DNA from 3 places in the Mesorhizobium sp. M1A.F.Ca.IN.020.04.1.1 genome. Region 3 is predicted to be linked to each of the others. Evidence: predicted binding sites of a transcription regulator. Region 3 holds the regulator's gene; each other region holds the start of a gene.
The links. The regulator PhoB, encoded in region 3, activates phosphate uptake and scavenging genes when phosphate is short. The targets are predictions, from matches to a motif close to TGTCATNNANCTGTCAT.

Region 1 (3,781 bases), on a different contig from region 3:
GTATGACGAGAAAAAGCTCATGCAGAGCTTAGGTGATTGAAGCTGGCACTGCCCCTCACCCTTGCCCTGCTCCCCGTGAAGAACGGGGAGCAGGGGGCCGCCACCGCTGAAGCCTGCCCCTTCTCCCCGTCATTTCCAGGGAGAAGGTGCCGGCAGGCGGATGAGGGCGGCGCCGACGAGCGAAAGTTGAACGATCCGAACCTGGAGTGACGACTTGAAAGCCAAACTGGGCATGTCTCCCATCGCGTGGTGGAACGACGATCTCGTGGAATTGAGCGATGATGTGTCGCTGGAGGAGTGTTTGCGCCAGTCGCGCTCGGCCGGCTTCACCGGCATGGAGATGGGCCGCCGCTTCCCCAACGACCCGAAGGTGATGCTGCCGATCCTGAAAGAGGCCGACGTCACGCTCTGCGGCGGCTGGTTCTCCGGCACGCTGGTCGATGAGGACCTGGCAAGCAACAAGGATCGCATCCAGCCGATGATCGACCTGTTCAAGGCGGTCAACGCGCCCTGCATAGTCTATGGCGAGGTCGGCCGCTCCATCCAGGGTGACCGCTCCAAGCCTCTTGCCACCAAGCCACGGCTTTCCGGCGACGAGATGAAGGCCTATGGCCGCCGCGTCACCGAATTCGGCGAATGGTGCGCCGACCAGGGTATGCCGCTTTCCTACCATCATCACATGGCGGCCGTGATCGAGACCGAGCCGGAACTCGATTCCTTCATGCATCATTCCGGCGAGGGCATCCCGCTGCTGCTCGATGCCGGCCACCTCGCCTTCGCCGGCGGCGATGTGTTGCGCGCCATCGACAACCACCACAAGCGCATCAACCACGTCCATGTGAAGGACGTGCGCATGAACGTGATCGACGGGCTCGACCGCACGAAACAGTCCTTCCTCGATGCCGTCGCGCTCGGCGCCTTCACCGTGCCCGGCGACGGCTCGCTCGATTTCGGCGCGATCGTCCAGCGCTTCGCCGACTACGGCTATGAAGGCTGGTTCGTGGTCGAGGCCGAGCAGGATCCGAAAAAGAACCCGCCGCTGAGGATGGCTGAGGTCGGCCATAAGGAGCTGATGCGGGTGATGACGGCCGCCGGCTATACGGTCGAGACGCAGGGCTTCCCGGCCTAAACGAGTGGATTCGTCCGGCCGCTCGGTCTATCTGATGCGTTTGGACAAGTCCCGGATTGGCGCGATGAAAGACTATGAGCACCCCTTCTTCCGACCGCTGTGGCGGCGCATTGCCGTCGTCGCCGTCTGCCTAATCTGGTCGGTGATCGAATTCGCCTCCGGCACGCCGTTCTGGGGGGTAATCGCGCTCGGCTTCGCCGGTTACGCGGTGTGGCAGTTCTTCTACCTCTACAAGCCGGCCGAGGAGCCCAAGCCTCCGGCCGAGCCGAAGGAATGACCCAGGAGACAAAAATGTCGAAACTGCTCGTCAAGGCCGACAAGGGCCACGGCCACGTCGCCCACGTCACCCCGCAAAGCGCGGGCTGGACTTACGTGGGTTTCGATCTCCACCGCTTGCGGCCGGGCGAGACGGCCGCCGGCAAGACGGGCGAGCGCGAGGTCTGCCTGGTGTTCGTCACCGGCAAGGGCCAGGCTGCGGCCGGCGGCAAGGATCTCGGCCTGCTCGGTGAGCGCATGTCGCCCTTCGAGGGCAAACCCTGGTCGGTCTATGTGCCGCAAGGCTCCGACTGGTCGGTGACCGCCGACACCGAACTGGAGCTTGCGGTCTGCTCGGCGCCCGGTCTTGGCGGCGGCCTGCCCGCCCGCGTCATTGCGCCCGACGATCTCGGTCAGGAAGTGCGCGGCAAGGGCACCAATACCCGTTACGTCACCAACATCCTGCCCGAGGGCAAGCCGGCCGACTCGCTGCTGGTGGTCGAGGTCATCACGCCCGGCGGCCATACCTCCAGCTATCCGCCGCACAAACACGACCAGGACAATCTGCCGGCCGAGTCCTATCTCGAGGAGACCTATTACCACCGCCTCAACCCGCCGCAGGGTTTCGCCTTCCAGCGCGTCTACACCGACGCCGACAGGAATGGAGTGCGCGATCTGGACGAGGCGATGGCGATCGAGGACGGCGATGTCGTGCTGGTGCCGAAGGGCTACCACCCGTGTGCGGCCTGCCACGGCTACGATCTCTATTATCTCAACGTCATGGCCGGCCCGAAGCGGACATGGAAATTCCACAACGCCGCCGAGCATGAGTGGCTGATGAAGGCGTGAGATTTTTCATAGCGCTCAACCTGTTGGTCCAGTTCGGGAAAATCGTCGGCTAAGGACCGCCGGAGCCTGGGTTGCCTTCGAAAACCCATGAAAGCTTCGTCAATCCGTCATGGAAATCACCTATGGCAGCGGGTCTGACGAGGATTTTCGATGCGCTATGCCATTTACTTTACCCCGAGGCAGGATGAGCCGCTGGCGCGGATCGCCGCCAACTGGCTGGGGCGCGACCCGTTCGGCGCGCCGACGCGGCCGGTCGAGGGTGTGGGTGACCTGTCGGCGGCGGAAGTTGCCTTCCACACCGCCTCGGCACGGCGCTATGGCTTCCACGCGACGCTGAAGGCGCCGTTCCGGCTGGCGCCGAGCGAAACGGAAGCCTCGCTGCGGGCGGCGCTCGACGATTTCGCCGAGGCCACGCCACCAGTCGTCATCCCGCGTCTGGTCGTCGGCCAGATCGACGGCTTTTTCGCGCTGGTGCCGGAAAGTCCTTTCAAGCCGCTCAACAGTTTCGCCGGCGAGGTCGTGCGCGCTTTCGACCGCTTCCGCGCGCCGCTGACCGAGGCCGAGATCGAGCGCCGCAGCCCAGACTCGCTGAAGCCGGATGAGTTTCGCAACCTCTGCCAGTGGGGTTATCCCTACGTCTTCGAGACGTTCCGCTTCCACATGACGCTCTCCGGACGGGTCGGGCCACAGGAAAGCCCGCGCCTTCGCGCTGCAATCGACAGCCTGTTCGCGGATGTGCTGCCGCGTCCGGTGCCGGTGGATGCGCTGACGCTGTTCGTCGAAACCGAACCGGGCGCGCCATTCATGGTGCTCTCGCACCACGTGCTTGGACGCGGCCCGGCCAGAAAAACCGCCTGATGTCCGCCCGCCTCAGATAGGACTGCTGAAATGACCGCCGAGACCGTTTTGAACAATGCCCGCATCGTGCTGCCCGACGAGATCGTCGCGGGCTCGCTGCTGCTGCGCGATGGACTGATCGCCGCGATCGAGCCGGGTGCGGCCCGCACCGGCGAGGACATGGGCGGCGACTACATCATCCCGGGCCTCGTAGAACTGCACACCGATCACCTCGAAGGCCATTACGCGCCGCGTCCGAAAGTGCGCTGGAACGCGATCGCCGCCGTGCTCGCCCACGATGCGCAGGTGGCGACCGCCGGCATCACCACGGTGCTCGACGCCTTGCGTGTCGGCATGGACGAGGATGCCGACCTGAAGTCCGACGACGTGCGCAAGCTCGCCGACGCGATCGAGGACAGCGTGCGCCAGGATCGGCTCAGGGCCGACCACTTCATCCATCTGCGCTGCGAGGTCTCGGCGCCGGACTGCCTCGAGGCCTTCGCCAATTTCAAGACCGACGACAGGGTGAAGCTCGCCTCGCTGATGGACCACGCGCCGGGCCAGCGCCAGTTCGTCGATCTCGAGACCTACGCCTATTACTACCAGCGCAAGCTGAAGCTGACCGACCGCGACTTCCAGAAATTCTGCGAGAAGCGTATGGCGGAATCGGCCAAGAATTCCGGGCCGAACCGCGTCTTCATTTCCGCCGCC
Region 2 (3,781 bases), on a different contig from region 3:
GCCAAAACCGCGCAGCAGATGTTTGCCGACGCCCCGGACGGGGTCGACCCGATCGTCACCGGCCCGGTCAGCGCCGCATTCAAGCAGCGCCAGAAGGCAGCCAACTGCGACACCGCCGTCTGGCCGAACATTCCCGCGACCTGCTATCCGGATTAATATTGCGACGGCTATCTGACAAAGGTGGCACTCCGGCACACCCTCCTCTGCCGTGACGGACAGTCCGGCAGGATAGAGAGGGTTGCCTGGCGCCGACCCTAAGCCGACCGCACCGGATCGAGCGTGACCTTGTAGAGCTCGTTGTCGTCGCGATCCATCAGCCGCACCGTTAGCTGCTCGGTGGCGCCGGAAATGTCGACCAGGCCGAAGAACTGCAGGCCCGCTGATGGCGGCAGGTTCTGGCCCTGCTCGGCGCTCGGCGCTTTGATGAACTTCAGCTCGGGCCCGAAGGTCATGTCGAGATCGTTGGGACCGAAGGTACCGGCGTGGATCGGGCCGGAGACGAATTCCCAGAACGGGTTGAAATCCTGGAACTGCGCCTTGTCTGGATTGTAGTAATGCGCCGCCGTGTAGTGGACGTCGGCGGTCAGCCACACCGTGTTGGTGATGCCGGCGTTCTTGATGTAGCGCAGCAGGTCGGCGAATTCGAGCTCGCGGCCCTTCGGCGTGCCATTGTCGCCGTTGCTGACCGCCTCGGCTCCGGCCTTTTTGGCCGCGTCGTTCCAGACGACGAGGCCGAGCGGCATGTCGGCGGCGATGATCTTCCAGGTCGCCTTGGAATTCGCCAGCTCGCGCTTCAGCCACTGCGTCTGCTGCTCGCCGAGCATGCGCGACTTCGGCGTCAGCGTGTCCTCCATGTCGGGGCCGTTCGGGCCGCGATAGGAGCGCATGTCGAGGAAGAACACGTCGAGCAGCGGCCCGTGGGCGATCTTGCGATAGACGCGTCCCGGTTCCGAAGGTTCGTAGCGGATGGTCGTCATCTCATGGAAGGCGCGCGCCGCGCGGGCCGCCAGCACAGGGATGGATTTTTCCGTGTAGCGGTTGTCGGTCGTCAGGTCCTTCGAATCCGACCAGTTGTTCACCACCTCGTGGTCGTCCCACTGGTAGAAGGTCGGGCAGATGGCGCTAAGCGCGAGCACGTGCTTGTCCATCATGTTGTACTTCCACTGGTCGCGATACTCGTCCAGCGTTTCGGCAACCTTGCGCTTGCCGTCGATCATGACGACGTTCTTCCACTTGCCGCCGCCGGGCAGGTCGACCTCGTCCTTCATGGCGCCGTCGGCATAGATCGTGTCGCCGGAATGGAGGAAGAAGTCAGGCGTGTGCTTGGCGATGGTGGAGTAGGTCTTCATGCCGGTCTCGTCGATGCCCCAGCCCTGGCCGGCGGTGTCGCCCGACCACGCGAAGCGCACGTCGCGCTTCGACGCCGGCGCGGTGCGGAAACGGCCGACGATCGGCTCGGAGATGGCGTTGATGTCGGAAAGATCGGCGGCCGTCATCCGGAAGAAAATGTCCTGGTCGGCGGCGAGGTCGGTGAGCAGCCGCTTCACCGTATAGTCGCTGGCGGGCGAGGTATCGAGCGGCGCCAGCCTGACGGCGTCGACGAAGCTTTCGGTGGTCGACACTTCGTACACGCGCGCCGGCCGGTCGGTGCGGGTCCAGACCATGCCGGAGGTGGCGTCGATATCGCCGGACTGGACGCCGTGGGTGAAGGCCGGGCGCTGATTGGCGCGCGAATAGTAAGGCAACGCGAGTCCGGAGGCGCCGACTAGGCCAAAGGCGCTGGCCGAGGTGACGAAAGGGCGGCGGGTTAACGAGAGCTTGTTCATGGCTGTCTCCGGATGGCGTTGAACGGGACCGCCAACCTCCGGCCTCAATGTTTCAGGCGCATATCGGAACCATGAAATTTTGATAACAGGTCACAGCTCTCCCCTTCTCCCCTTGCGGGAGAAGGGAAGTCGCGCTTACGCCGCCTGCGGTTCCGGCTCAAAAGCCGGCTTGCTCGTGTTGATCAAGAGCGAAATACAGGCCGCGGCTATGCCGGTCATGCCGGCGATCAGGAAGGCAAGCTCGTAATTGCCCTGCAATTCGCGCATCGTGCCGCCGAAGGCCGCCGCCGCCGCGGCGCCCACTTGGTGGCCGGCGACGATCCAGCCGAACACGATCGGGCCGCTGCGGTCGCCGAAAGCTTCGTTGGCGAGCCTGAGCGTCGGCGGCACGGTGGCGATCCAGTCGAGCCCATAGAGCACGGCGAAGATGACCAGGCTGACGGCCGAGAAGCCGGAATAGGGCAGATAGATCAGCGACAGGCCGCGCACGGCATAATAGACGCCAAGCAGCTTGCGCGGATCGAAACGGTCGGTGAGCCAGCCGGACAGCGTCGTGCCGATCAGGTCGAAGATGCCCATCATCGACAACAGCCCGGCTGCCTGCACCTCGCCGATGCCCATGTCGCCGCAAAAGGCGATGAGGTGCGTGCCGACGAGGCCGTTTGTGGTGAAACCGCAGACGAAGAATGTGGCGAACAGGTACCAGAACACCCTGGTTCCCGCGGCACGGCGCAACGTGTTCAGCGTATGCGCCAGGAAATTGCCTTGCGCGGCCGGCGACACCGGCGGCACGTCGTCGGCATCGGCGCCATAACGCACCTGGCCGATGGAAGCCGGGCGCTCCGGCACCAGCAGAAAGACCAGCGGCACGAGAGCCGCCGTGGCAATGGCGATGGCAACGGCGACCGGCTTCCAACCTCCCGACTGAGCCAACGAGGCGAGCAGCGGCAGGAACACCAGCAGGCCGGTCGCGCTCGAGGCGGACATCAGCCCCATCACCAGGCCGCGATTGGTCTTGAACCAGCGATTGACGATGGTGGCGCCGAGCACGGTGGCGACCGCGCCCGAGCCGATGCCCGAAAATACCCCCCATGTGAGCAGCAGATGCCACGGCTTGGTCATCAGCAGGCTGAGCGCTGTGGAACCCGACATGATCAGCAGCGCGGCAAGCAGCGTGCGGCGTAGCCCGATCCGCTCCATCAACGCCGCGGCAAACGGCCCGGTGAGGCCATAGAGGAAGATGCCGACAGCGGCGGCAAGCGAGACGACATCGCGCCGCCAGCCGAAGCTCTCTTCCAGCGGCAGCATCATGACCGCCGGCGCGGAACGAAGCCCGGCGGCGATCAGCAGGCAGAAGAAGATGACTGCGACGACGACGAAGGCGTAGCGCTGGCCAAAGGGACGGGAATGAGCTATCATGTTACTGACCGGTACGTTGCAATGGAGCGGCGCCATTCATACGTACCGGTCAGTAACATTGTCAAGCGAGTTTGTTGAATGCCATCGGACAATAAAATTGAAGCGTCGATCAGCGGAGCCGGCACGGCACCGGCGCCGAAGGCTGCCGACAAGATCCTCGACGTGGCGCGCGATCTGTTCTATCGCGAAGGCATCCGGGCGATCGGCGTCGACGAGATCGTCAGGCGCGCCGGCGTCACCAAGCCCAGCCTGTACCGGACCTTCCCGTCCAAGGACGAACTCGCCGCTTCCTATCTGCGCAAGTACGACCTCGAATTCTGGCAGCGGTTCGACGACGCCGTGGACGCGCATCCTGGCAACCCGCGCGCGCAGATCATCGCTTTCCTCACCCGCGTGGGCAAACGCACGCAGAGGCCGGACTATCGCGGCTGCGGCATGACCAATGCGGCGGTCGAATATCCCGAGCACGGCCATCCCGCGCGGGTGGTGAGCGAGAACAACAAGCAGGAATTGCGCCGGCGCCTGCGCGCCATGGC
Region 3 (3,781 bases):
GTGGTGATCCGCTCGGTCGCCTATCGCGCCGCACTGTCCGGCATCGTCACCGGTATATTGCTGGCGATCGCCCGGATTTCGGGCGAGACGGCACCGCTGCTCTTCACCGCGCTCAACAACCAGTTCTGGTCGAGCAATCTCAACGCGCCGATGGCCAGCCTGCCGGTGACCATCTTCCAGTTTGCGCTGAGCCCTTATGAGGAATGGCAGCAACTGGCCTGGACGGGCGCACTGATAATCACCCTGACGGTTCTCGGGCTGAGCATCTTCGCCCGCAGCCTTACCGGACGCAGAGAGGACAGATGAAACCGATGTTGTCCACCGACCTGAACGTAGCCGAGACGACCGCCGAGAAGGCCAAGATCGAAGTCAAGAACCTCAACTTCTACTATGGCCAGTCGAAGGCGCTGAAGGACATCAACCTGTCGCTGCCCGAGCGCAGCGTCACCGCCTTCATCGGACCTTCGGGCTGCGGAAAGTCGACGCTGCTGCGCGTGCTCAACCGCATCTACGAGCTCTACCCGAAGCAGAGCGCCGAAGGCCAGGTGCTGCTCGACGGCAAGAACATCCTCGACCGCTCGCAGGACCTCAACCTGCTCAGGACCAAGATCGGCATGGTGTTCCAGAAGCCGACGCCGTTCCCGATGTCGATCTACGAGAACATCGCCTTCGGCGTCAGGCTGTATGAGAAGATCAGCAAGGCCGAGATGGACAATCGCGTCGAACAGGCGCTGAAGCGCGCCGCGCTGTGGAACGAGGTCAAGGACAAGCTCAACGCCAGTGGCCAGAGCCTTTCGGGCGGCCAGCAGCAGCGGCTCTGCATCGCCCGCACCGTGGCGGTGAAGCCGGAGGTCATCCTGCTCGACGAGCCGGCATCGGCGCTCGATCCGCTCTCGACCGCCAAGATCGAGGAGCTGATCGACGAGCTGCAGGCCGACTACACGATCGTGATCGTCACCCACAACATGCAGCAGGCAGCGCGCGTCTCGCGGCAGACGGCGTTCATGTATCTCGGCGAGCTGATCGAATTCGACCGGACCGAGAAGATCTTCACCTCGCCCCGCGAGAAGCGCACGCAGGACTACATCACCGGCCGCTTCGGCTGAGTTCATACGAGGACATAACCATGGCCCATACGGTCGCTTCCTTCGACGAGGATCTGAGGCAGATCAGCCAGCTTATCCGCGACATGGGCGATCTTGCCGGCTCGATGGTCGGCGCGTCGACCAAGGCTCTGCTGAATTCCGACAACGCGCTGGCGCAGCGCGTGGTCTCCGACGATGCCATCATGGACGCGCGCCAACGCGAGCTCGACGATCGCGCCGTCACGCTGATTGCCAAACGCCAGCCGATGGCCGACGACCTGCGCAGCGTCGTTGGCGCCATCCGCATGGCCGGCGATCTCGAGCGCATTGGCGACCTTGCCAAGAACATCGCTAAGCGCGTCGGCTCGGTCGGCGTCAGCGCCGCGCCGCGCGACCTTTCGCACTCCATCGATTCGATGGCGCAGCTGGTGCTGATCCAGGTGCAGGGCGTGATCGAGGAATACGCGGCCGGCGACGCCACGGCGCTCGCCAAGCTCCGCAACGACGACGAGCGCATCGACGTCAAATACACCGCCGTCTTCCGCGAGCTCCTGACCTACATGATGGAGGATCCGCGCAACATCACGGCTTGCACGCATCTGTTGTTCTGCGCCAAGAATCTGGAGCGCATCGGCGACCACGTCACCAACATCGCCGAGAACGCCTACTATGTGCTGACCGGCACGCAATTGCCCGCGAATCGTCCTAAGCAGGACGAGACGACGATGTCGGCGCCGGCGGCCTGACAGCGAAGGTGCCTGCTATATGATCGCGCCACGCATCATGGTGGTGGAGGACGAGGAACCGCTGGGGGTGCTGCTCCGCTACAACCTCGAATCCGAGGGCTATCAGGTCGAGGTGGTGACCCGCGGCGACGAGGCCGAGATCCGCCTGCAGGAGAATGTGCCCGACCTTCTGGTGCTCGACTGGATGGTGCCGGCGGTGTCCGGCATCGAGCTTTGCCGGCGCCTCAGGATGCGGCCCGAGACCGAACGCCTGCCGATCATCATGCTGACCGCGCGCGGCGAGGAAAGCGACCGGGTGCGCGGCCTCGCGACCGGCGCCGACGACTATCTGGTCAAGCCGTTCTCGACGCCGGAATTCATGGCCAGGGTCAAGGCGCTGCTGCGCCGCGCCAAGCCCGAGGTGCTGTCCAGCGTGCTCAAGGTCGGCGACATCGTCCTCGACCGCGAATCGCATCGCGTCTACCGCAAGAAGAGCGAGATCCGGCTCGGCCCGACCGAGTTCAGGCTGCTTGAATTCATGATGCGGCATCCCGGCCGGGTGTTCTCGCGCAGCCAGCTGCTCGACAATGTCTGGGGCGAGACGATCTATATCGACGAGCGCACCGTGGACGTGCATGTCGGACGCCTGCGCAAGGCGGTCAACAACGGCCGGATGCCGGACGTCATACGTACCATCCGTGGGGCGGGCTACGCGATCAGGGAAGATTAGATCCAGGGCATCGAAGGTCTGACGGGTTCTATCTGCGCTGGCGGGTTATCGAGACGCTGGTGCTTCGCCGTCCACGGGCGGAGCACGAAGCGTCGCGACGCGGCGCAGACCCGACGATCCACGCGACTTCGACGCGCCGCGGCGGTGCAGAAATTCTGCTCCGCTCATCCGACGATTGAGGTAATGGCATGGATTCCAGGGTCTCCGCGACGGAGCTTCGCTCCTGCTCCGCCCTGGAATGACGAAGCTGCGGGGCCTTCGCTAATCTCCGGCGTCTGCAGGACGCACAGAAGACAACGATCGCTATCGAAGCTGCTCAGGCCACGTTCTTGCCCGCTCTTGCCTGCACGCCCGGGGCGAAAATCTCCTGGTCGACGAAGGTCAGCGCGCGCACGGCGCAGCCTTCGCGGATCAGCGGCAATTCGTTCGGCTCGGTATCGAAGGAGATCGAGTTTGAATGCTGGCCTCCGGCGGTCTGGCCGATCGCCTCGCGCAGCGCCGGCTCGATCAGGTCAAAGGCGGCGGCGCTGACGCCGACCATGGCGACCGGCGCCGGGTCGATCAGCGCGAACAGGCTGCCAAGGCCGAAGCCCAGCGCCTCGCCGGCCCGGCGATAGGCCTCGCGCTCCGGGCCATCCGTCTCGCGCGCCTTGGCGGCGAGCGCCCGCATGTCGGCGTCGCCGACATCGACCGGCTCGGCGTCCTCGCTCATCTTCATGGCGCTGCGCCAGATGGCGTAGTTGCCGGCATAGGCCTCGACGCAGCCGCGGCGTCCGCAACGGCAAAGCGCGCCGCCCGGGCGATGGATCATGTGGCCGAACTCGCCGCCGGAAGAATGCGTGCCGGTGAACAGCTCGCCCTTCAGCACCAGGCCCATGCCGATGCCGTGCGAGAGCAGGATGGCGATGAAATTGTCGCGATAGCGGTCGGGATCGCGCCACTGCAGCGCCACCGCCATCATGTTGCAGTCGTTTTCCATGGTGGCCGGAATGCCGAATTCCTTTTCCAGGATGTCGGCGAAGGGAATGTCGGTCAGCGGCGTGATCGGCGACCATAGCATGGCGCGGGCATGGGAATCGGTGATGCCCTGGATGCCCATGGCGATGCGGGCGACGCTGCCGACGTCGAGGTCCGGGTCGTCCAACCGGCGCCGCACGATCGCCAAGCATTCGCCGATCAGCTCGTTGCGCGGCATGGTGAGGGTATCGAGGCGGCGCTGCTCCTCGGCGATGACCTGGCCC

Region 1: EOA49_RS19565 (DUF1045 domain-containing protein) is a predicted target of PhoB. The motif match lies at 2,328-2,344, and genes of this name have one in related genera.
Region 2: EOA49_RS03780 (alkaline phosphatase) is a predicted target of PhoB. The motif match lies at 1,898-1,914, and genes of this name have one in related genera.

What each region holds. Positions count from the first base shown of each region.
Region 1 covers NZ_RZSN01000100.1:4,723-8,503, reverse strand. The annotation lists gene iolD (3D-(3,5/4)-trihydroxycyclohexane-1,2-dione acylhydrolase (decyclizing)) at 1-40, shown strand, start outside; gene iolE (myo-inosose-2 dehydratase) at 215-1,129, shown strand; gene EOA49_RS19575 (hypothetical protein) at 1,194-1,406, shown strand; gene iolB (5-deoxy-glucuronate isomerase) at 1,421-2,233, shown strand; gene EOA49_RS19565 (DUF1045 domain-containing protein) at 2,384-3,091, shown strand; gene EOA49_RS19560 (alpha-D-ribose 1-methylphosphonate 5-triphosphate diphosphatase) at 3,122-3,781, shown strand, end outside.
Region 2 covers NZ_RZSN01000009.1:3,489-7,269, forward strand. The annotation lists gene EOA49_RS03775 (hypothetical protein) at 1-156, shown strand, start outside; gene EOA49_RS03780 (alkaline phosphatase) at 255-1,826, opposite strand; gene EOA49_RS03785 (MFS transporter) at 1,962-3,245, opposite strand; gene EOA49_RS03790 (TetR/AcrR family transcriptional regulator) at 3,324-3,781, shown strand, end outside.
Region 3 covers NZ_RZSN01000005.1:39,692-43,472, reverse strand. The annotation lists gene pstA (phosphate ABC transporter permease PstA) at 1-306, shown strand, start outside; gene pstB (phosphate ABC transporter ATP-binding protein PstB) at 303-1,106, shown strand; gene phoU (phosphate signaling complex protein PhoU) at 1,127-1,831, shown strand; gene phoB (phosphate regulon transcriptional regulator PhoB) at 1,851-2,540, shown strand; gene EOA49_RS02560 (ROK family transcriptional regulator) at 2,857-3,781, opposite strand, start outside.